Regions from separate parts of the Shewanella sp. SM101 genome, predicted to be linked through region 1. Evidence: predicted binding sites of a transcription regulator. Region 1 holds the regulator's gene; each other region holds the start of a gene.
What was found. The regulator sigma-54, encoded in region 1, starts transcription at its own class of promoters, with help from an activator protein. The targets are predictions, from matches to a motif close to GTTGGCACGNNNNTNGNNT.
Positions count from the first base shown of each region.

Region 2: the regulator sigma-54 is predicted to act here: its motif matches at 6,406-6,424, upstream of L5M38_RS22635 (superinfection exclusion B family protein).
Region 3: the regulator sigma-54 is predicted to act here: its motif matches at 6,560-6,578, upstream of L5M38_RS08445 (flagellar assembly protein FlgT).

Region 1 is NZ_JAKKRH010000032.1:25,854-34,159, reverse strand. It holds gene rapZ (RNase adapter RapZ) at 1-80, opposite strand, end outside; gene ptsN (PTS IIA-like nitrogen regulatory protein PtsN) at 77-520, opposite strand; gene hpf (ribosome hibernation promoting factor) at 523-810, opposite strand; gene L5M38_RS16945 (RNA polymerase factor sigma-54) at 839-2,317, opposite strand; gene lptB (LPS export ABC transporter ATP-binding protein) at 2,425-3,156, opposite strand; gene lptA (lipopolysaccharide transport periplasmic protein LptA) at 3,153-3,707, opposite strand; gene lptC (LPS export ABC transporter periplasmic protein LptC) at 3,694-4,254, opposite strand; gene kdsC (3-deoxy-manno-octulosonate-8-phosphatase KdsC) at 4,251-4,802, opposite strand; gene L5M38_RS16920 (KpsF/GutQ family sugar-phosphate isomerase) at 4,802-5,779, opposite strand; gene mlaF (phospholipid ABC transporter ATP-binding protein MlaF) at 6,423-7,241, shown strand; gene mlaE (lipid asymmetry maintenance ABC transporter permease subunit MlaE) at 7,238-8,023, shown strand; gene mlaD (outer membrane lipid asymmetry maintenance protein MlaD) at 8,080-8,306, shown strand, end outside.
Region 2 is NZ_JAKKRH010000072.1:2,295-10,245, reverse strand. It holds gene L5M38_RS22675 (AAA family ATPase) at 1-1,132, shown strand, start outside; gene L5M38_RS22670 (DUF6641 family protein) at 1,167-1,673, shown strand; gene L5M38_RS22665 (JAB domain-containing protein) at 1,743-2,186, shown strand; gene L5M38_RS22660 (DUF2787 domain-containing protein) at 2,205-2,609, shown strand; gene L5M38_RS22655 (YegP family protein) at 2,729-3,061, shown strand; tRNA gene L5M38_RS22650 (tRNA-Leu) at 3,191-3,277, opposite strand; gene L5M38_RS22645 (bacteriohemerythrin) at 3,579-5,168, opposite strand; gene L5M38_RS22640 (DUF3149 domain-containing protein) at 5,480-5,611, shown strand; gene L5M38_RS22635 (superinfection exclusion B family protein) at 5,753-6,364, opposite strand; gene L5M38_RS22630 (ATP-binding protein) at 6,533-7,951, shown strand, end outside.
Region 3 is NZ_JAKKRH010000012.1:37,543-45,848, forward strand. It holds gene L5M38_RS08410 (ATP-grasp domain-containing protein) at 1-51, opposite strand, end outside; gene L5M38_RS08415 (SDR family NAD(P)-dependent oxidoreductase) at 143-877, opposite strand; gene L5M38_RS08420 (thiamine pyrophosphate-binding protein) at 870-2,615, opposite strand; gene L5M38_RS08425 (N-acetylneuraminate synthase family protein) at 2,615-3,487, opposite strand; gene L5M38_RS08430 (hypothetical protein) at 3,566-3,805, opposite strand; gene L5M38_RS08435 (motility associated factor glycosyltransferase family protein) at 3,802-5,130, opposite strand; tRNA gene L5M38_RS08440 (tRNA-Arg) at 5,182-5,257, opposite strand; gene L5M38_RS08445 (flagellar assembly protein FlgT) at 5,313-6,479, opposite strand; gene L5M38_RS08450 (FlgO family outer membrane protein) at 6,758-7,390, shown strand; gene L5M38_RS08455 (LPP20 family lipoprotein) at 7,387-7,836, shown strand; gene L5M38_RS08460 (flagella synthesis protein FlgN) at 7,979-8,306, opposite strand, start outside.

The sequences.
Region 1 (8,306 bases):
TAATAGCCGAGATCTTCGAGTACCCTAAGGGCGACAGATTTGCCTGAGCCTGAGCGGCCCGACACTATGACCAGTTTCATCCAGTGATTACCTGATAGAGTTCCGTTTCATCATGCGTCTTGCGTAATTGCTTTAATATTTGCTTGTCGCTCAGCTTTTCGGCCATGCAAGACAAGGTACTTAAGTGCTGCTGACATTGGTCTGCAGGCACCAGTAGTGCAAATAAAATATCAACAGGTTGCTTATCGATAGCATCAAATGCTATCGGCTCTTCACACTTAATTAGTATGGCAATGGGCTGATCTATATCGGCTAGTCGACCATGTGGAATGGCGATGCCGTTACCTATACCTGTGCTCCCCATCTTTTCGCGCGCCACTAGGCTTTCGAATATCTCTTGAGATGAGAGGGTCGGGTACTGGGCAGCGACTAAGTCGCTGATGAGTTCCAGTACCTTTTTCTTGCTGCCCGGAGTGGCGCAGGTAGTGCACTCCGGCCGCAGTATGGTACAAAGTTCCATTATTAGTGTTTTGTTAACTTCTCTTTGTGTTTAATAACCTGACGGTCAAGCTTGTCAATCAGGGCGTCTATAGCGGCATACATGTCAGCATGCTCTGAAGTAGCAAAAACTTCACCACCTATGAGGTTTATTCTCGCTTCGGCAATCTGTTGCATTTTCTCAACATTGAGCACAACGTGCACATTATTGATCTGTTCGAAATGGCGTTCAAGTTTTGAAAACTTTTCTTCTACATATGCACGTAACGATTCGGTAATTTCGATATGGTGCCCACTTAGGTTTATTTGCATAGAAACGTCCTCCGATATCCACTGTAGGTTATAAACTTTTACGCTGATTAGAAGGTGGAATAAGCATAGCCTCTCGGTACTTCGCAATGGTTCTGCGGGCTACGTTGATCCCTTGTTCTGCCAGAAGTTGTGCCATCTTACTATCGCTTAATGGTTTTTTCTGGTTTTCCGCTGCAACCAGTTTCTTGATAAAGGCTCTGATTGCTGTGGATGAGCACTCACCACCATCGTCAGTACCGACGTGGCTAGAGAAGAAGTATTTTAGTTCAAAAAGTCCCTTAGGGGTATGCATGTATTTTTGAGTTGTGACCCGTGAGATGGTGGACTCATGCATTTCTACCGCTTCGGCAATATCGTTAAGCACCATAGGCTTCATGGCTTCTTCACCGTACTCAAAGAAACCTTGCTGATATTGCACTATGCAATTAGCAACTTTAAGCAAAGTATCGTTACGGCTTTCTAGGCTCTTAATAAACCATTTAGCCTCTTGCAGATGGCCGCGAATAAATTGGCTATCGGCTTGGTTTTTGGTACTGCGTGCCATAGAAGCATAATGTTGATTTACATTGATTTTGGGCATGCAGTCAGGATTAAGCTCAACGACCCAGCGGCCATTTTTCTTCGACACAGACACATCTGGGATAACGTATTCGTCATTATTGGGCGTGATCAACAAACCTGGGCGAGGATTGAGGGTTTGGATAAGTGCTATACCATCCCTTAATTCATCTTCTTTTAATTTAGTCTTACGCATCAATAATCTAAAATCACGGGCGGCGATCAGATCTAAATGATCTTTGATCAGCATGCGGGCGTTTTCTAGGTTGGGAGTATCAGCGGCGAAATGCGACAGTTGGATCAGCAGGCATTCACTTAAATCGCGGGCGGCAACGCCTATGGGATCAAAATGCTGAATGCGCTTGAGTACGGCTTCGACTTCGTCAAGCTCAACTTCAGGATTGCCCATGGCTTCGAGAATTTCTTCAGTGCTTTGGGTGAGATAGCCCTGATCGTCGATGGCATCAATAATGGCGGTGGCAATGGCTAAATCGGTTTCAGAAAACGGCGTGAGGTTTTTTTGCCATTCTAAGTGTTCGTACAAACCTTCACTGGTCTCGCCTTGGAAGGGCATATCGTCTTCACGACTGCCGCCGGGGCCTGAGTTTGGGGAGGCGGTAAACACTTCATCCCATGTGGTGTCCATGGGGAGCTCATCGGGCATGGATTCTTTGGTTAGCGACTCTGCCGTGTCTATGGTGGAGCTGTCTTTTTCTGGTGGCAGAGTGCTAGATTCACTGAAATCCGTATCGGATAGCGTTTGGTTTACAGGGGGTTTAGTGGCGTCGAATTGATCCTCTTCCAGCTCGAGAAGGGGATTAGAATCTAATGCTTGCTGGATCTCTTGCTGCAGTTCTAATGACGACAGTTGCAACAGACGTATGGCCTGTTGTAATTGTGGCGTCATGGTTAACTGTTGACCCAGTTTGAGCTGGAGTGACGCTTTCATGTTACCGCTGATCCCTACGTTATTATTGTTGGAGGAGGTCGCTTATTATCATTTTGAGTGAAGCCTAATGGCGGTATAAATTGTCTCCATAGGCTTCGCTCGATTAACTATAGCCTGAATTGTTCACCTAAGTACACAGCCCTAACTTGCTGATTGTCTAAGATCTCTGCTGGAGTTCCTTCGGCAATCAGGTTTCCGTGACTCACAATATAAGCATGTTCACATACATCTAATGTCTCGCGGACATTATGGTCTGTGATCAGTACGCCAAGGCCGCGACTTTTGAGTTGTTCGATAATCTTCTTGATGTCGATAACCGAAATAGGATCGACGCCGGCAAACGGTTCATCGAGCAAAATGAACTTAGGATTAGCGGCTAAAGCCCGCGCAATTTCGACGCGACGACGTTCGCCACCCGACAATGACATGCCTTGGCTGTCACGGATGTGGGTGATATGAAACTCTTCGAGCAGATGTTCTAGTTCTTCTTCTCGTTCTTCGTTTTTAAGTTCTTTACGAGTTTGCAGTACGGCCATGATGTTGTCATGAACAGTTAGCTTACGAAAGATACTGGCTTCCTGCGGTAAGTAACCTATGCCTTTGCGGGCACGCAGATGCATAGGATCTGCGGTTAAATCATCATCGTCGATAAAGATATGCCCCTTATCGCTCTTCACTAGCCCGACAACCATGTAAAAGGTCGTGGTTTTACCGGCACCGTTTGGACCGAGTAGGCCAACGACTTGACCGGTTTTTACCGTCAGACTGACGTCTTTAACCACTTGGCGACTCTTGTAACTTTTTGCCAGATTTTGTGCTCTTAAGGTGATTTGGGTCATTTAGAGTCCTGCTTTTTTACAGGTTTATCCGCCGGAGCGTCTGATTTAGCATCATCTTGATAGTTTTCAGGCTGAATAATAGTGATCACGCGATCGTCACCACTGCCAGTACTCTCGGCCATCAATTTCTGTTGAATCATGTTATAGCGGATTAAATTGCCTGTAACTTGGCTACCTGCTTGATCTAATGACGCCATACCTTTCAGTGTTAAGGTGCGGCTTGCCATATCGTAACGAATTTCTTTCGCGCTTGCCGATGCTGGGCGACCATCGTCTAATATTTGGCTATACGTAGCAGGGTTGCCTGTGGCGACCAAAGTTTTGCTATTTTCACCTTCAGCGGAAAATGCACGCAGTTCATTTGCTTGGATTTTTATTGAGCCTTGGGTAACTTCAACTGGACCAAAGAAGATGATCTGGTTGTTTTTGATATCCGCAGTTTGGCTCACAGCTTTAATTTTGACTTCTTGCTTTAAGTCGCCCACTTTCGCGAAAGCACTCATGCTCATAATTAGCATTAGGCTGGCAAGTAATACGTTATTTTGCTTCATATGTTCCTACTACCTGACTGGTCAATTGCACTTCTTGCGCGTTGAGGTCGGCATAAAGGCCTTGGCCTTGAATATTAAAATCTTTCCCTGTGACGTAAATGGTACGGTCAGAGGTCATTATCATAGTGTTGAGATCGAGTTCCAGATAACTGGTGGACAAGGTCTGAATCGGTTCTTCTGGGCTAATGGCATCGATAATAACATTATTTTCTAATACAACCTTGCCAGTTTCCTTGTTTAGCTTGCCCTGATCAGCCCTGAGCTGCCATTGTGCTTTACCTTGGTCTGGATAAACAAGATAAACAGGTTGAGTAAAGAAAGTTTGATTCGTTGAATCATAATGTTCCATGTGTTTCGCCGTCACACGGCTATTCACTAGTCCTTGCTCATTGAACTCAACACTGCGCAGATCTTCAACGATGAAATCTGGGGTATTTTGATCTTTAACTCTGTTATCGGAATCACCGCTGTGTTTGTTCTGGACCTGCCAGTAAAGCGCTAGTGCGGTTCCAAAAAAAGCGATAATCGCGAGTGTCACACGACTCATATACTCATTCCATGGGCCGAAGTGAATTTATTTTGACTTAGGAGTAACAGATCTGTGAGTTCACGCAGTGCACCGTGGCCACCATTGAGCGTAGTCACAAAATGGGCGTGTTGGCGTACATAGGGGTGGCCGTCAGCAACACTGACCGCTAAACCGACGACATTCATCACGGGGAGATCGACAATATCATCACCGATATAAGCCACTTCTTCTGGGGTGACACCATAAAGTGCGAGCAATGCTTCATAGGGCTCGAACTTATTGTCTACGCCTTGGTAAATATGGGTAACACCAAGGGCTGTCATACGGTTTTCAACGATTTTGGATTGACGTCCTGTGATCACGGCGAGGTTGAAACCGCTGGTGAGGAGTGAGCGCACGCCATAACCGTCACGGGTATGGAAGGCTTTGAGCTCTTCGCCGCTATTGCTCAAGTAAATACGGCCGTCGGAAAACACCCCATCGACGTCACAGATTAACAGTTTAATCTTTTGCGCGCGTTGCCACACATCATCACTGATTGGGCCGTAAAATCCTTGCTGTGGCATTAAATGACTCCTGCTTTAACCATGTCTAGCATGTTAAGAGCGCCGATAGGATGGCGATCTTTATCAATAACAATTAATCCGTTGATGTTTTTTGAGTCCATCACTTGCAGCGCTTGGGCGGCCAATACATTATCCGTGATCGTGACGCAGTTACGGGTCATCACATCGGCAATGGGCGTCGTGCGTAAATTCACTTCGGCATCGATAACGCGGCGTAAATCACCATCGGTGAAGATACCAACCAGCTTGCGCTGATCATCGATAATCGCCGTCATGCCTAAGCCTTTCTTGGAGATTTCGTACAGGGCTTCTGTGATGCAAATATCGTGGTTGACGAGCGGTAAGTCATCACCGCTGTGCATCACATCACAGACTTTTAACAGCAACTTACGTCCTAATGCACCGCCGGGATGGGACATAGCAAAATCATCACGGGTAAAGCCTTTTGCTTGCAGCAGCGCAATGGCGATGGCATCGCCCATCACTAAGGTTGCTGTGGTACTTGAGGTGGGGGCAAGTCCAAGTGGGCAAGCCTCTTCTGGGACTTCGATACATAAATGCACTTTAGATAATCGCGCCATATTCGATTCGGGTTTACCCGTTACCGCAATAACAGGCACGCCCATACGTTGGATGACCGGCATTAAGGTGAGGATTTCGCTCGACTCACCGGAATTTGAAATCGCTAAAATCACATCGTTATCGGCCAATACACCCAGATCGCCGTGGCTGGCTTCACCCGGATGCACAAAAAATGCGGGCGTTCCTGTGCTGGCGAGGGTGGCTGAAATCTTATTGCCGATATGGCCCGATTTGCCCATTCCCATGACAATCACTTTGCCTGTGCAGTTGAGGATCAACTCGCAAGCTTCTGCAAATTCAGCCGAATCAACATATTGATAAAGATTGTCTAGGGCTGACTTTTCAATGTCGATAACTTTACAACCCCATTGGCGCAGTTGTGATTTGTCTACCATGTCTATCTCTCTTTTTGCATTGTCTTTGTCGCCCCATTGATGGGATTGGAATAGCACAATTTGGTACGCGATAAAGATGATATGTAATAGGCTTTCTGCCAAGTATTAGTTTGTTTTCAGACAATTTAGCTTATGTCTTACTGTGGTTTATTACCGAAAACAGCAAAACAATTGCGGCAGGCTAGAGCGATTGATCCGACTCGTCAAGTTCAGCTGCGTTAGCTATTCATGCACAATAACGTGTTTAGCGGCAGAAGGTCTTGAGCAATATCATCGTCTTTGTCGTTTATTTCAATGGATTTATCCCATATCGCAGCGGGTATTACCCTATGGGATGCCTCTATTGCGCAATTGCGTATCGACTCTCCCCGATAAAAGTGGGCGAAGAGTGAGCTAAGTGCGAACGAATTAGCCAATACTGCCAATTCTGCAACTAGGTTGAAAACATTAAGTAACATTTTACCTGTGCAGAGTGAAAACTTAGGGCGCATTTTCGCTGTAAATGAGGCAAATTGAAAGTATCGCAGGGCGATAGTGTCGATTCGGTTGTAGGTTAAAGCGCAATTACGTACAATTTGCGGCTCTTCGATTGGTCAGTCTCGGAAGACTAGGATCACCTCATTTGCAAATGTCGGAATCAAGCATGACTCAAGAACAAACGCCGTTGGTTGAGATCCGTAATTTGGGGTTTAGCCGCGGTCAGCGTGTGATATATGAAGATATTAGCCTGTCCATTCCAAGGGGCAAGGTGACGGCGATCATGGGGCCGAGCGGCATAGGCAAAACGACTCTGTTGAAATTGATTGGCGGCCAATTAACGCCTGACCATGGACAAGTGTTATTCGACGGTCACGATATCCATGGCGTGAGTCGCAATGAATTATTTAGTCTGCGTAAGCGGATGAGCATGCTGTTTCAGAGTGGCGCGCTGTTTACCGACATTAATGTGTTCGATAACGTGGCGTTTGCGCTGCGTGAACATTCTGGACTGCCTGAAGACATTATTCGCACTATCGTGCTGATGAAGCTTGAAGCCGTAGGTTTACGTGGTGCAGCTCAGATGATGCCAAGCGAGTTGTCCGGTGGTATGCAACGCCGCGCCGCATTGGCTAGAGCCATAGCGCTTGAACCTGAAATGGTGATGTACGATGAGCCTTTTGCAGGGCAAGACCCAATATCGATGGGCGTGTTAGTAAAGCTTATTCGTGAGTTATCCGATGCGCTGAATCTGACTTCCATTGTAGTGTCCCACGATGTGGATGAAGTGCTTGGCATTGCCGATTATGTATATGTGGTGGCTGACAAAAAAGTCATCGCCCACGGTACCCCTGAAGAATTAAAGTACGCTGATAATCCGCAGTTGAAACAGTTTATTCAAGGTGCTCCGGACGGCCCTGTGCCGTTCCATTATCCGGCAAATGATTACCAGCAAGAATTAATGGCAAAAGGAGTTGGCAAGTGAAGTTAATCGACAGTATTGCCGACTTAGGCCGCAGCGCGATTGAGCTAGTGCTCGGTTTTGGCCGTGCAGGCCTTATGCTGTGGGGCGCGATTTTTCGCTGGCCACGCGTGCGTAAAGGTTTTCCGTTATTAGTGCGCCAGATTTATGTGGTCGGTGTGCAATCCATGGTGATTATTTTAGTCTCAGGACTCTTTATCGGCATGGTGCTCGCACTGCAAGGCTACAACATCTTAGTTGGTTTTGGCACCGAAGAAAGCTTAGGTCCTATGGTGGCGCTCAGTTTACTGCGTGAGTTAGGGCCAGTTGTTACCGCGTTATTGTTTGCGGGACGGGCGGGTTCAGCATTAACTGCTGAAATTGGTTTAATGAAAAGCACTGAGCAGCTTTCCAGTTTAGAAATGATGGCGATTGACCCATTAAGGCAGATTATTGCACCGCGCTTTTGGGCTGGAGTGATCAGTATGCCATTGCTGGCGTTGATGTTTACCGCTGTAGGTATTTATGGCGGGCACCTTGTTGGCGTGGAATGGAAAGGGATCGACAGTGGTGCGTTTTGGTCGATTCTGCAGGCGTCTGTCGAATGGCGTCAGGACATAGTTAACTGCTTGATCAAAAGTGGTGTGTTTGCCGTAGTGGTCACTTGGATTGCGTTATATCGCGGTTATCAAGTGATCCCAAATCCGGAAGGCATCAGCCGTGCAACGACCCAGACTGTCGTTCAGTCGAGCCTCGCTGTATTGGCATTGGATTTTTTACTGACAGCCCTGATGTTTGGCCGCTAACGGAACACTGCGGATTTCGACACAGGTTAGATGGATTAACAGAGTGGTAGCTGAACATGTTGACACGAAAAATTGAATTATTAGTGGGTGTGTTTCTTTTAACAGGATTGGCCGCTTTTTTGGTCTTAGTCTTTAACGTCGCCAATATTGAAGTGAAAAGCAGCGATAGCACTTATACCATACAAGCCAATTTTACCAACATTGGTGGTTTGAAGGTGCGTTCGCCAGTCAAGGTTGGCGGTGTTGTCGTTGGTCGAGTGAGCAGCATAGATTTAGACCCAGT
Region 2 (7,951 bases), on a different contig from region 1:
TGATGAATGCGAAAGCGTGTTTAAGCATGCCGATGAGCATTACTCTAAAGAAGGCTTAATGCGCTTACTGGAAACCAATCCTGTACCTGCTATTTGGATTACCAACCATGTATCGCAACTGGAGCCAAGCTACATACGCCGCTTTAAGTTAGTGATGGAAATCCCTGTGCCCGATGAAGCCTTTAGCTTTGCCATGAGTAAAACCATGCTCAAATCACTTAAGGTATCGGATGCGTTTCGCTTGGTGTTAGCCAGTAAATCTAATGCCGCTCCGGCATATATTGCGAACGCCGCCCATGTGGCGAGTACCTTAGCCTTAACGGGGGATGAGGCTGAAATCGTGGTATTGGACGTTATTGATGCCACCCTTGAAGCCTGCGGGGAAGAGCCGCCAGCGGCTAAATATCAAGGCCAGCTAAGCTTTGACCCGAGTTGCTTAAACCTTAACGCCATCGACGGGCAAGATACACAGTCCATTATCAGTGATATCGACACCGCGATAGCCAATAGCCTCCCAGTTAGGGTGCTACTCAATGGCCCCCCAGGTACAGGCAAAACAGGTTGGGTACATCACTTAGCTGAAACCCACGGCATGGATATCATGCACATCAAGTGCTCTGATGTACTAAGCAAGTATGTAGGTGAGAGCGAGCAGAACATTGCAGCGTTGTTTAGAGAAGCGCACAGAACAAAGAAGCTAATGCTCTTTGATGAAGTCGATAGCTTGCTCAGTCAGCGTGAGAGCGCTCAAGCGCAGTATGAAGTGCAGCTCATCAATGAACTGCTGTCACAGCTTGAATGCAATACCATGCCCGTGTTTGCAGCGACTAACGCACTCAGCGCTATCGACAGCGCAGTGATGCGCCGCTTTGACTTTAAACTGACCTGTGACTATCTGACTGAAAGCCAGCGCCAGACCTTGTATAAGCAAGTATTGGGTATCACTAAGTTAACCCAAACCGAAGCTGACCAACTTCACGCACTACAACAATTAACGCCCGGTGACTTCGCTATCGTAGCAAGGCGCATGTTATTTCAACCTAACCACAACCACAGAGCCACCGCTATTACCCTGTTAACCCAAGAAAACAACCGTAAACAAGCCGCGCGCCGCATTGGCTTTATCAACTAACTCCAGTAATACAACCCACGAAAAGGAACACCCCATGACAACATTATTGAGTTCGCTCAAGGTTATCGCTCGCCCTGAAATCGCCGTTAAGCCACCTATCATCGGCAAAAGAACCCGCTTGGTTGACAAGCTGAAGCAGCAATTGGATATGGCCGAATGCTTTATCCAAGGCAGCGAGTTTGAAGCCTACCGCGAGAAAAGTGTCAAAGACCCAGAGACAGGAGAGCGTAAGAAGGTGCGCCGCCGTATCACTGTGCGCCCATGGTACTACGACAGTGAAGGTCACTATTACTTCGAAGTCCGTATCGGGATTAAGCCTATCGAATTGGTAAAGGATAAACCCGCCATTGATGTCGGAGATAAAGCCAAGCTACCTGACACTATCAAGCTGATTATCGATGCTGTGGAGAAAGGAGAGCTAGATGAGTTCATCCTCAAGGCATCTAAGTTCCCGACCAAGAAAGCTAAGGCTAGTGCTGAGGCCAGCACAGAACCAAAGAGTGAGGCTAAGGTTGATACCTCAGCCAAAACCACCAAGTAATGCACACACTATCAGGAGCAGAAAGAAGCCCTTTCGCTCCTGAGTCTTTAGTATCAATAGGGATAGACCATGGCGATTATCCGAGAAATCAATGTCAAATATCAGTTCAAAGAAACCCAGTGCGCCTTAGCCGAGCAAGCCATCACACGGCCTGAAGATACCGCGCAGGTATTTGACTACCTAAAGCATGAAACCAAAGAAATGTTTATCGTGGCAAACCTGACCAACCAGCACACTATTAATTGCGTTGAGGTGGTGGCGACAGGTTCAGTGAACGGTATCAGTATGCGACCCGTCGAAGTGTTACGCACGGCAGTTATTCTCAATATGCCCAGCGTTATCCTTGTTCATAACCATCCTTCAGGCGATCCAACACCAAGCACTAGCGATATTCAATTCACCCGTAAAGTCATTGAGTGCGCCAAAGTGCTGGATATCAATGTCCTCGACCATGTGATTATTGGCCTTAACCGCTTTACCAGCCTTCGCGAAACCCACTCCGATTTGTTCTAACACCACTAAGGACACACAATGAATACCATCAACAAAGAGTTGGCATTGCCTGTCTCTGACAGACTGCTATTGGCATTAACCCCGTTTATCAGTAACCAAGCACACAATGCCGTGACGATTAACTTTCGTGATCCGGATTACAGCCCACAACGGGGTGGCTTTCATCCTGTGGAGATAAGGCTAGAGAAACACGCCGAGCAATGGCAGTTATGCTACATCACCGACTTTTGCTATGTCGGCCAAATGGGGCAATGGGAGTTGGTTAAAGAACTGGACTTTGACTTTAGTTGCGGCGTATTTCAAAGCATTAGCGGAGTATTAGTCATTGAAGCAGCAGTAGCGTTTTATCCGATATGGGAGCAAAACTTCCTGTGCTATTGGCAGGAGTTAGCCGTTTTTAATGTCAACGTGTCGGCAGATTAACCCTCAAAACACTCAAAACCGCCGTAAAAGTCACATCTCAAATAAAATGAAATCGACTACACTGATGCTCAAGCAGGAAATGTCTTCCTTGCTTGCGCTAAAGAATAAGGAGTAAACCCATGTCAGGATGGTATGAATTAAGTAAAAGCAGTAATGAGCAATTTAAGTTTGTATTAAAGGCGGGAAATGGAGAGGTCATTCTCACCAGCGAGCTTTACACAGGTAAGAGTGGTGCGTTGAACGGTATTGAATCCGTGCAAACCAACTCCCCAATCGAAGCCCGATATGCCAAAGAAGTGGCTAAAAACGAGAAGCCGTATTTCAACCTCAAAGCAGCCAACCATCAAATCATTGGCACTAGCCAAATGTATTCGAGCACGGCTGCGAGAGATAACGGGATTAAGTCGGTGATGGAGAATGGAAAAACAACCACCATCAAAGATTTGACCTAGGCAAACATGCCCAGTGTGGTGCTTTGCTGGAAGGAAAGTGATGAACTCTAGCAAAGCAGCGAGTTGGTAAGTATCTAACATCACTGAATTTTAGATACAAAAAAACCGACGCTAAGGTCGGCTTTGAAGTGGTACCAGTGGCCAGACTCGAACTGGCACGCTTTTAAGGGCGGTGGATTTTGAATCCACTGTGTCTACCGATTTCACCACACTGGCATAATCTTCAATCTCAAAAACTTTGCAAATCTTTGCAAGGATTTTGCGCGTTAATTCTTTTGAATTAACTTTTTACATCAACAGCTTAGTGAAATTTAAGCTGTAAACACTGTGACTTTTGAATCCCCTGTGTCTACCGATTTCACCACACTGGCATATCAAATATGCACTTAGAAGCAATCAAAACAACTGGCTGTCTCTAAGTGCTGGGAATTATACCTTTGCTTATGACAATGGCAAGTCTTTTGCCGCGACTTTAATACAAATTGCATTTAACCGCTCAAAAATCATGCTCTTGGGGTTATTCTGCGCCATGGGATAATAAAAAAGCGGTATATTCTTTATCACTTTTTTGAATATGGTTTACCAACCAAGCTTTCAAGAAAGCCATTAATTCGTCGGCAACATCTTCACCTCTAACAACCCGCTTTTGAAAATCAAGTACTTGCCCAACTAACTTGCCGTGTTTTTCCTTGTGGCTGTCAGTTTGAGGGTAACCAAAACGCGCAAAGAGTTCCTCTTCATAGGCAAAGTGATTGGCGGTGTAATCTACTAACCCTTGCACGATACGTTTGATGGCTTCAAGTCCATACTCTTCATTTAATGTGCGGTGTAATTCATTGATCAATGAGACTAAGCGCTGATGTTGACGATTGATCTCTGGCATTCCTATGTCTAACTCAGGCCCCCATTTCACAAAGAGTTTATTTTGCGCCTGACTCGAATTAAAAAATGCCGCATTCACATGGAACCGATGCAGCAAGGAGCCGATTTCCTGCGACATGTTATACACTTTCAAACTCGATAAGTTAGTGTTGTTGGTGTGGGAGGCATTACTCAGGGCTAGCTCAGCCATCACACTGATATTTTTATTAATTTCCTCTGCTACTGTATGTTGTTGTCCCGATGCCGTGGCGATTTGATGGGACATATCGGTAATGGTCTCCACCTGAGCGACAATCTGCCCGAGTGCACTGTGAGCTTGATCAACCATATCAGCCGTTTCGTCGGCAATCGCCACGTTTTTCAACATGACTTCAACACCATGTTGTGCGCCTTTTTGTAATGCGGCGATTTGCTGCTGGATCTCAACCGTGGCTTCGGATGTTCGTTTAGCAAGATTACGTACTTCATCGGCGACTACAGCAAAACCGCGGCCATGTTCACCCGCTCTCGCACTTTCAATGGCAGCATTTAAAGCAAGTAAATTGGTTTGTTCGGCCACCTGCGAAATGGTTTCAATAATACTACTGATATTGTTGCTGTCGGCGGCCAAGTGCTCGATCACGGTTCGAGTATCATGGATCTGTTGCGACATAGCGCCAATTTTAGTGACTATGCCATTCATGATTTGATCACCGCGCTTAGCAGAACTTTGGGCAATATCAGCTGCCTGCGCAGCACTCACCGCATTTTGCGATACAGCTTGTACGCTTGAAACCATCTGCGTCATCGCACTGGCTGCCAGTTCAGTTTGATGCTCTTGCTCTAACACGCCTTGCTTTGCCTGTTCACTGATAACCTTGATATCCGAGGCGACTTTTTTCATCCCTTCACAGGTATCAGATAAAGACAAAATCGTACGGCTGACATCCTCACCCATGCGATTAATGTTATGTACTACCTTAATGAACACACCCGCATCTTTCTCTTCCAATTGATAACTCAAATCTCCCTCGCCTAAGTGGTGTGCTGCACGCTCAAGTTGTCTCAAATTACGAATTAATTTATTGATGTTGAACACTAAAATGGCGGCGAGCGCGCTTAAACACAAAATAGCAACAAAGTGCCCTGTGATCACCAAACAATAGAGGGGATAAATCAGCAACAATAGTGGCGCAAAGATAGAATTATATCCCATTGAATCCTTGTGACTTTTTTTATAATCCATTTTTTACTCCTTTAAAAAACTGATATCGCACCTTCATATAAAAACAAGAACGAATAAATGGAATAGCGCGTTAACTGAATATCGATCGAGTTGAATAGGTTAATCCTAGACGCTAACGGAAGAAGAAACAAAACTAAATTATTTGAACTCGCCGCTGTTAAGCACACCCTTAAATTTGACCAAGATCACAGAGTTAACTAAGGGTTATGACTTTGTATTCCTATGTCGATTTTTTATTGATCGAGATCAGTATTTTAGCTATCGAATACCGCTAATTTAGCGAGGACTTCACAGGAAAGAGGATTTCAGTCATGGCATTTTGGTTAGATCTAATGTTTGGTAACCCCATAGGCTTACTTTCAATGATCGTTATCTTTAGCACCATAGGGATAGTGTCTTATATCACTTGGATGTTCATTGTGAAGTCGGCACCGAAACCATAGTTTTTGCTCCAGTTGTTCTTCATGTTTCTTGTATAAATGCAAAATCTAGGGGGTCTTATAACCCCCATTTTTTGTTGTCTCGCATGTTAAAAGTGCTAACTAAAACATTGCTAGCACTCATCCGAGTGAGGTAGAACACGCCTATGCTGCGTGTTTTCTGTTTTGTACTAATCCATTCAAAAATTGCGGACGCGCCTTAATCAACGACTGCATTTCTTCTTGGCTCGGCTCACCGGCAGGTAAACGCAGCACATCACGGTTGAGGTACATACGCGCTTTCATGGCAATCTTATAGTCAGCGGTCGGTCCCTGAATCGCATAATGGCGCTCATTACCGAGCTTTTCTAAGATACAGGCATTCACTAAACTTTTTACAGCGGGTTCATTTTGCGGCAGAGTCAAAATCGTGGCGCCTTGAAGAAAGAATTCCCTCACTAAAGCTCGCTCAGCGGGATCAAGTAGATTCACTTTAGCTTCAATCGTCTCAATAACACGCTTATCACTTAAATGACGGATAGACTCATCTAAGCCTAAGTTAATTAATTGACTCAAAAAATAAGCGATAGAAACGATTAGACCTAATCCAACAAACTGTGCATGTTCTGGTACAAATTTATCGAGCGCCAGCACTGCCAGCACATTAGGGGGAATAAGAAGTAAGACAGAACAACTCACCATAAGCCACAGCATGACTCTAAACATCATTTTCTTCGGGCTAAAAAACTTAACTGAATCCAGCTTGAGTTTAAACATAGTGCTATCCCAGTGACAAAAAATTGAACTTATCGGCTAATAAGCAAATTTAATGCCACAAATGAAGACATATTTCGTTGATTTTATCTGCGAGAAAATGCACTTTCTGGATCTGTAGGTCTATGCTTATAAGCATCTCAAGCCGCTATTGCATAAAGAAAATTTAAGATGCTGACATTCTTTAGCCAACTTATCAAAAGCCCCATAGGCAGGCACCTTACCCTGTCTATTGTACTTTTTAGTTCTGTTATCACCTTAATCACCACTGCGTATCAGTTGATCAGTGATTATCGCAATGATGTAGTGCGTATCGATAGAGTATTTTCCAACATGGAAAAGGTGAACTTAGATGTGCTAGCCGCCAGTATTTGGGTTATTGACGAGCGGCTCATTAACACTCAGCTCAATGGGCTAATTCAGCTGCCCGATATTAACTATATTTCGATTAAAGATGACAGCGGCCAAGCATGGAATGCAGGCGAGCAAAAACAAGAACACTCCTTAGATAAAACCTTTCCCTTAGTCTATAAATCACCAACTGAAAACATCAATGTCGGCACACTCGAAATACAAGTCGATGTCGATGCTATCTATCAACGCTTGTATGATAAGGCCATTATCATTCTGCTTTCTAATGGCATTAAAACCTTCTTAGTGGCTGGGTTTATTCTATTTTTAGTGTGGTTCAACATTACTAAACACTTAGATAAACTCAGCCAATACTGCAAAAATATCGACATAGACCATGAATACGAGCCACTACAATTTGACCGTCATGAAAAAATTGATGAATTCAAACAAGTCGCCGATTCCATCAATAGCATGCAAGTACAACTTAGAAGCTCATTTAGCGCCTTAAAGAATTCTAAGACGGAACTGCAAATAGCCTTAGAAGATAGAGAGCGGCTACTCAAGCTCGAACGTAGCTATAAAGAAGAGCTCGCAAGGCAAGTAAAAGAAAGAACACTAGAGTTAGAACAATCCCTTAGCGCACTAAAACGAGCACAACAGGTTTTAGTTGAGCAAGAAAAAATGGCTGCCTTGGGTGGACTCGTGTCAGGGGTTGCCCATGAGATAAACACCCCAATTGGCATTTGTTTGACGGCGGCAAGTGCGCAGCTCAGCCATATTGAAGAACTGATCGACCTGATCCACAGCGATCAAGCCACACTAGATGAGATAAATGAAATACTTAATGAGTACCAAGAAAGCTGTGAACTCATTGTCCGTAATATCACCAAAGCCAGTAGTTTAATTCAAAAATTTAAAACGATCGCCATCGATCGCAGTCATGAAGAACACCAATGCTGTAATCTAAACCAGCAGCTACATGAAATCCTAGAGTCGACATTAATTATGCATCCCAATGTTAACGCCTCAACGGAGATCAACGTGGAGCCTACACTCAATATCAAAACCAATATCAGTTTGTTAAATCAAATTGTTAGTAATATTCTCTCGAACGCCTTTACTCATGCATTCCAAGGACATGAAGACAATCTTATCCACATTAGCGCGACTTTGGATGAAGAATCAATTCAAATCAGCATTCAAAATAATGGCTTAGCCATTCCAGCAGATGTTGCT
Region 3 (8,306 bases), on a different contig from region 1:
GGCTTCGATTCCTGCGCCGATAATAAGTAAGTGCTTGTGGTCATTTGACATTATTGTTACTCGGTATTTATACACTTTGGGACAGTTTAATATTTTTAACTTTGATCAACAATTGCTGATTACCACTCTGCCTTTATCACAACTAGCTAAAGTACATGCCGCCATTAGCGTTGAGCGTTTGCCCGCAAAGATAATTGCTGTCATCGGAAGCAAGAAATAATGCGATGGCGTTTATATCGCGAGTATGGCCCAGTCGTTTGGCCGGAATTGCTGCCACTTTTTGTTTACCCAGTTCAGATGCTAACTCATTACGTGTCATTTCTGTTTCAACTAGGCCTATTGATATAGCATTACAATTTATGCCATCGGCTGAATATATTTTAGCAATAGACTTAGTTAAGTTGAGTAAACCGGCTTTTGCCGCAGCATAATGAACTTGGTTAAATCCTCCCCACTGTCCACCAATAGAACTAATGTTGATGATCTTTCCCCATGTATTTGCTTGCATTGCTGGAATACAGGCTTGAGTTAGTAGAAATGGTCCACGTAAATTAGTATTGAGTATCACTTCAAAATCGTTAGCAGTGATTTCTAAGTAAGGCTTTTCCTGCGCAATAGCCCCATTATTTATAAGAATATCAATAGTACGCGAAAAATGATGTTCAATTGCGTTAACACAGGTACTTATACTGTCAGGAATAGACTGATCTAGATAAAATGCATACACATTTGGACCTAGCTCCTCTGCTAATTCAGTTGCTGCATTTGCATTATGGCAATAGGTCATTGCGACTAAATAATCATTGGCGGCAAAACTACGCGCTAATTCAGCACCGATACCACGACTCCCACCTGTTATGAGCACTAGCTTAGTCATGGTTCTTACCCCTTGGCTTGCCTTGGGCATCAAAATATGGCCACATCTTATCTGTTGCTTGTCCACCAAGTAGCATAGGTAAAATATCGTGTTGAGGATTTATCTCTACATGGAGTAAAACAGCCGCTTTGGCTTCGATGAATGCGGTGAGCGCTTGTTCAAGTTCAGCTTCTTCGGAACAATGGATAGCTTGAATACCGTAACCTTGTGCTATGAGAGCAAAATTGGGCGAATGTTTATTGCCGCATGCGGTATCTGTTTCCCAATTCATCAGTTGAAACTGGGAAACAAGTCCTAATCTATGGTTATCGACAACAAGAATTTTAATATTAAGTCCTAATTCACTGATGACGTCTAGCTCTTGGATATTCATCTGAAACGAACCATCCCCAGCAATGCAGAGAATTGTAGACTCAGGAGCGTGAATAGCTGCACCGATAGCAGTAGGGAGGTCATACCCCATAGTGCCATGTCCTGCAGAAGTCAAAAGCTTGCGCTGCGGTAGTGCAAATCTGAAGTGCCTAGCAACCCAGTGTTGGTGTGCACCTACTCCAGTAGTGACTAAAGTACTTTCGGGTAAATTGTCACTGAGTTTTTTGAGTAGTTTATCTGGTGCAATACCTGGATATTCTGGATATGGCCAAGCTAATTGCGCTTTCCACTGCGTGATAGTGTTATTCCATTCAGAAAGTTCTGGAACTGATAATTTGTGTTGATTCTTTAATAAAGTATCGAAAAACTCAGTAAGTCCAGAATGAACCGCTGCATGGTGTGCTATCCGGCTGTGGGCTAATTCACCTTCATCAATATCAACTCTGAAAATTTTTGCATTCGCTGCAAAATCCGCTTTAAGCGTACCCGTTTGGCGGACATCCAATCGAGATCCTAAAACCAGTAATAAATCGGATTCTGCAATGGCTTTGCCTGCAATCTGGCTACCGGTATGACCATGAAAGCCTAAACAGCCATTATCATCAGTGGGTAGAACTCCGATACCCAAAAGACTATGACTGACAGCCGCTGGCCAATGGATTCTCAGTTTATGCAATGCTTCTACTAATGCAGGAGTCGTCATGCCATTACCGCAAATAATGACTGGCCTTTGCGAAGTATTTATTGCTTCAATTAGGGTATCAATAAATACATCAAGTTCTGCTGTATTGGTTTTCGCTAATGCAGCTGTAATCAGCTTAATTGGCTCTGTAACTGCGGTGCGTTGCACATCCATTGGTAAATCAATGGAAACGGGGCCTTTTCTGCCTTCTAAAGCGAGAGCCCATGCCTGTGGAAGGATTTCGTATAATTCCACAATATTTTGGGGTTGAAACTGTGCTTTAGTGATCGGCTTCATTAGGGCTGGGGTATCGACCTCTTGGAATCCTGATTGACGAACAGACTTACTTCCGGTGAGATCTCCCGTACCTACTTGTCCTGTGAACACCAGCATAGGTATGCCATCAAAATAGGCATCAGCGACAGGCGTTAGCACATTCGTTACGCCAGGCCCCGATGTCACTGCAACAATACCGGGTAACTGCGTTAATTTCCCCTGAGCTAAAGCTGCGTAACCCGCTCCTTGTTCATTACGAGAAGTATAAACGGCAATACCAAATCGTTTGCATGCATCTAGGAGGGGAGCGATTGTTCCTCCTGGATAGTTATGGAGTGCATAAATACCCTGATGTGCCAAAAATTCGATAACAGCATCTGCTGCCACTGTGATGGGGGACAAACTCATTATTCTGATACTCCAAATTTCTCTCTTTGATGCCGCAATGGACGTAATCCATCAAGGGGATCCGCTCGCCATTCTCTATCTGAGGCTTCACTAGCAACAAATTGTTTTTCTGGGTTGCCATCAATCACATTGGCTAATTTTATACCTTGGATTACGGGTGCAATCTGTTGTGGCAGCCAACAATGTCCTGAAGCATATTCATCGCCTTTTTCATCTAAATCTAAATGAAACTCTATGACATCGGCTCGCCATTTGTGTACAGCTCGGTTAAGTACCGCACTAGAAACAGTATGATCAGACCAGCCAACGTTAACTTTATAGCGATTTCTAAAGCTTTCTAATACCGCAAGATTGCATTCATTCTCAGGAGTTGGGTATGCCGATACGCAATGGAGCAAGGTGATGTCTTTTGCACCATTTTCTTTTAGCGTGAGTACCGCTTGATCTATCTCTTCTAAAGTAGCCATGCCAGTTGAAAGAACGACAGGTAATCCCGTTTTTGCACAGGCTACCAGTAGATCCGTCCATAACAATTCGTAGGAGGCAATTTTATAAAAATCGACATATGGAGCCAGTTCTGCAACTGCATCTAAGTAGAATGGTGTGCATGAAAACTGAATGCCATATTCATCACAACTTTGTTTTAATTCAGGCAAAAAACTGACTGGGAGCTCCCAATCTTTGCGCTTTCGATGCGTTTCACTTTTCGCCAGAATCTCGGGAGCGAAAAGTTGCTCTATTTGGAAAAGCTGAAACTTTACGGCATCGCAACCAATGTCTGCAGCAGTTTTGATAAACTCAATACAACGCTGTAAGTCTCTATGATGGTTGCTGGAGACTTCAGCGATAAAAATAGGTGAATGTGTAGTCATAGTTACTCGCAAATGGCTCGGTATAGTCTATTAACGGCAAGTCTCTGGGAAGCTTGATGCCCTGGTACTCTTGTTTTATCAGACTAGTTCTATTAGTTCATACTCTAAATAATCGGCAAGGCTTAACCAATCGTGTTGCTCTTGTGCCTGAAGCATAGAAGGCAATATTTGCTGAAAAGTCGAATTAAGGACAAGTTCTGGGCAGTTTTTTTCTATTTTATCAAGACATAACCGTAACTCTACTGAAGCCTTTGCTTCTTGACCGAGTCTAAATAAACCTGCCGTTTGCCGCAGTGAATCTTGTAGACTTAAGCTCATAATATGAGGTCCTTATACTGAGAACCGCGAATTTTAGCGCCTGATAAACTCGCTTGGTAAAACTTTACTTCTGGATGCTTAGCGATGTAGCGTTCCAAGTGTCTGAGATATGCTCTTAAGTTTAGATCCGTCGCTATCCGCTGGCCTTTGCCATTGATCAACCAGTGTTTAGCTTCCTTCACTTTCTGAATAACCGCATTAACCCATATTTGTTCTTTTATATCGTTTTGACCAAATTTGTGATCATTCCAGAACGCATGACTCTTGTTATTGCAATAACAAAAATCACACCCTAATAGGGTAATTTCTTTTGCCTTTAATTTGATCGCTAAATCAATTGCCGGATGAATGACGCTTCCACTCGTGAACAGTCTTAGTTTGGGATATCGAGAAGCGAGCTTGTCGTATATTTGACTGCCTCCATAGGCAATAAATCTTTGGCCTAACCAAGCATTAAGTACCACTGGATCAACTCGGGGAAAATAAACAAGATTGATGTCATGAGTCGAGGCTAGCGGTAAATGGTATTCACCTATCAATCCGTCAATGCAGATCACAATATCTGGTTTTATATTATTGTGAAGTAAACCACGTAATGCAGTATCGGCCGCTATGATGAGTGGCCTATGGGAACTTGAACTAATTTGTTGCAGATAATCATAATGCTCTTCTAAAGAAGGACCCGAGCCGATCACGATAGCTTTATAGCTACTATGACTATTTATTAAGCTCGCGGCATCAGGATCATGAGTAATATAAAGTTGGTTATCCTCGAAGCGTTTTAATATTGTAGGATCATCAGACTGATGTCGTTGATTAGAGAACTCACGATTGAGCTCCATGACTAATAAGTCTCTGAGAGTGGCATTTTCATCACTGACAAGAGTGAGATCTGGCGTAATTGCAATATTAGGAAAATTTAACTTTGCGCTTGGAAGCGCCGTTAAATTAATGTTTGGATGCTTTAACCATTCGCTTTGATCTGTGTAACTGATGAGGAGGGCAAAAACGCTGAGATTTAAAATGCAAACATCAATTGAAAGATACTGTGGATTATCGATAAGTAAACTTGGTACATCTCCCATACCGACACCGTAGACGGTTACGTGAGTTGCATCTGCAGGTAATGTGCTGATAAAGAGCTGGGCTTCGGCAAGGCGGTCATGACGGCTGCTGAGTTGAATGCCATTGACACTGATAGTTTGATTGCGACCGTTGACAAGGTGGGCATCTAATTCATTGATAGTTTGGCTTTTGACCGCAGCTGCTACGATAGGCCAACGCTTGATGATAATATTGAGATTAGACGCAAATAGCTCGGTCATTCCGTTTCTCCGGAAGATTTCTGGGAGTTTGATATCACCAAGGTCACTATCTGGTCTCTCCACAGGGACTCGAACCCCGATCGGCCGCTTAGGAGGCGGCTGCTCTATCCTGTTGAGCTATAGAGAGACGACAGTGATTATACTGGTTTTATCTCTGATTAAAAGGCTTATGATTTAGTTGCTTAAATCTTAAGCGCTATGTCGTTTATCTGCACATTGTAGGCCGCATTTTGGTCTAAAAGTACTGCTGTAGAGCTTTCTTCACTCACTTGTTCGATTTTTACCGTGGCTCTACTTTTGGTTGCGACGGCGCGCATTTCATTGAGTCGATCGGGTAGGTTTTGCTGTAATACGACTTGGAATTTATCCCCGACACGAATGCCATGTTTACGGCCGAGATTTAAAATGAGCCTGTCCGCTTGGCGGCTCACGACTTGGCCGAGTAAGGGTCTGCAATTGAGAGTACTGTCCAAATCGTGGGTAGCCTGTTGCATTAATTTAGTAATATTTTTGCCATAGGATGATCGCCAGAATCTGTCCGTATTCGGGGCAATAATGGCTTGTTCTTCAAATTCCCATGGCGCTGATGTGCTGTAGCTTTTACTCCAGACTTCTTCGCCACTGATCCCATGATAAAGGCTAAGTTTGAACTGGAATTGCCTGAGTGGAGCTTCATCCCAAAATCCTAAGAAGGTGGGTTGTACAGGCTCTATCGATATATCAATGATCTGCGGTTGAAGAATATATTGGCTGTCGGTAATTTCACTGAGCCAGCTTGGGAGTCGATAACCGCGAATATCCACTAGATCTTGTTTAATGTCGAGCAGCTCTTTAGCGTGAGTGTGGCTAAAACCTGTGGAAGAGTAATCTTCTATAACACTGCCTAGTTTTTCGGAAATAACTTCTTCAAAGCCTGAAAGCTGTCCGTATCTGAGCTGAGTACGATCTTTAATTTGTGCTTGAGGGATTAGAATCGCAGCCTTTAATTGTCCATTTGGACACTGCTGCGTAGGATCATCATTTAGATCGAGTCGTAGGGACACATAAATTTTGTTTCCCTGGATTCGTTCGCTAACGAGTTGGATGCTGATGGCTTGGGCGTTGCGATTTATCGCGAAGTTATTCTGTGTAAGGTTTCCGTTAGAGGTTTGTTGTTCACTGGAGATTTGAATGCCTGTGCTTAATGTCGCGTAGCTAACGGCTTGATTAATCGCTTCTTCCCTTGCTTGAGCCGTATTACCATTGATAATAGTCGCTTCACCACTGGCTTCTATCCATTCGGCCCGAGTAGGCAAAGACAGCAGTGCAAGGCTCAAAATGATGAGCGAAGCTGAACGTGGTATATGCATCAATACAATCCTTATCGCTAAGCTATTGGCGAGCTTGCTAATCGAGCCAGTTTCCTGACACTTAATCTAATATACCGACAAAGCAAATTTCATGCCTGAGTATGAGAACTTTTGATAAAGTTTCCATTGGCGCAGTCGATATACAGCGTATGAGCATAATATTGTCGGGCTGGAGCAATTTTGGTCCGAAGATTGCTGGCTTTTGTTACTCACAAAAATGAAACGCATAGAGTGTGAGTGATTTAATTGCCAGTACACCCACAGATGAGGTAAATCCAATGCTAAAGCGTGTGATTATTCCCTTAACATTGATAATGTTAGGTGGATGTGTAGCTAAACCGGTTACGCCGCCCAAACCGAGTTTAGTGGATGGCAATGGGTTGCCGCCAACGGCAGTGATCAACCATTTAGCACAGCGAATTGTGACAGAGCTCGTTAAGCAAAATGATGCTCTGCGTTCTGATCAACCAATTGTCGTCGCCACCCCAGTATTAGTGGGTGACATGAATGGCACAAATGCGTTGGCGCAGCAGTTACAGCAAGGATTAATGACGTCGCTCCATAGCTTTCAGTTTAATGTGGTTGATTTAAATTTAGCAGATGGCTTGAGAGTGACGGCTAATGGGGATTTTATTTTGACGCGAGATTGGCAACAATTGTCGAAAAATCTTCCCGTTGAGCATCTTGTCGTTTCGACTATGAGCCCAGTTACCAATGGTATGGCGATCAATACTCGGATTGTGAACATAAGTAACAATCGTGTGGTATCGGCCTCTCAAACTTTTGTGACTCAAAAAGAGTTGGCAAACTACATGCAGCCTTCGGAGCAAATTGTGTCACAAAATGGCATCTTATATCGTCAGGCGAGTCCAGGCATGAATGAAGTGCGTGTTTTAGGAGATGGAAAATGAAACGCTACCTTTTAGTTATTGCGGCGCTAATGCTAACTGGCTGCGCTGCTAAAGATAGATATGTGCAATGGGAGGATGTGCCGCCGCCGAGTTTTCCTAAGTTAACGGCCATAGGATATGCGCCCTTAGCGACTCAACCGGCTAAAGAGCAATCACAAAGAGTGTTGATGGCCATGCAAGCATCAAAAATTGTGGCCTATCGTGAATTAGTAGAACAAGTTTATGGGCAGAAAATAACGGCAAACAGCAGTGTCAGTGATTGGATGTTGACGGACGATAATGTTAAAGCGTCGGTTTCTGGTGTGATCCGTGGGGCGCGGGTCGTTAAGAGTTATCCGGCTGGCGATCATTATGTCACTGAGTTAGAACTGGATTTTTCACAGGTATGGGCGCTGTATCAACAACAGAGTCGTCCACAACGAGTGAAAGAAGTCACGTATTTCTAGTCATTTCTACATGACTCTATTGAGCCGCGTACTATGCGAGTAGTTATGCGGCTTTTCTTTTTCTGCACAAGTATCAAAGTCTAATCTTTAATCAGAGCAGAGCTTAGAAGCGGGAAATACAGAGTAGGAATTGATGCGCCTGTTAGGCCTTTAAATCATTGCCTAAACTTGAGATAGTTGAGGTCTTGCCTTTATCGTTATACGTAAGGCTGGAGGCGTTTCTACTGGCTTGTAAAGCTTGAGCGAAGCGATTGAGACTGGCTAAATTCATCTCAATTAAACTGGCATTTTGATCGTTCAGTTCTTTGCATTCAGTTAATGCGTCTTTGACAACGGCCATTTTATGCACGAGTTCGGTTTGCTGAGTGAGTTGAGACTTATCAGTGTGGTTTGCCAGAATATCGTCATTAGTCTTGAGTTCTTTCAGACATTGTGATTTTTCGTTAGCAAGAGAAAGCAGTAAATCGGCG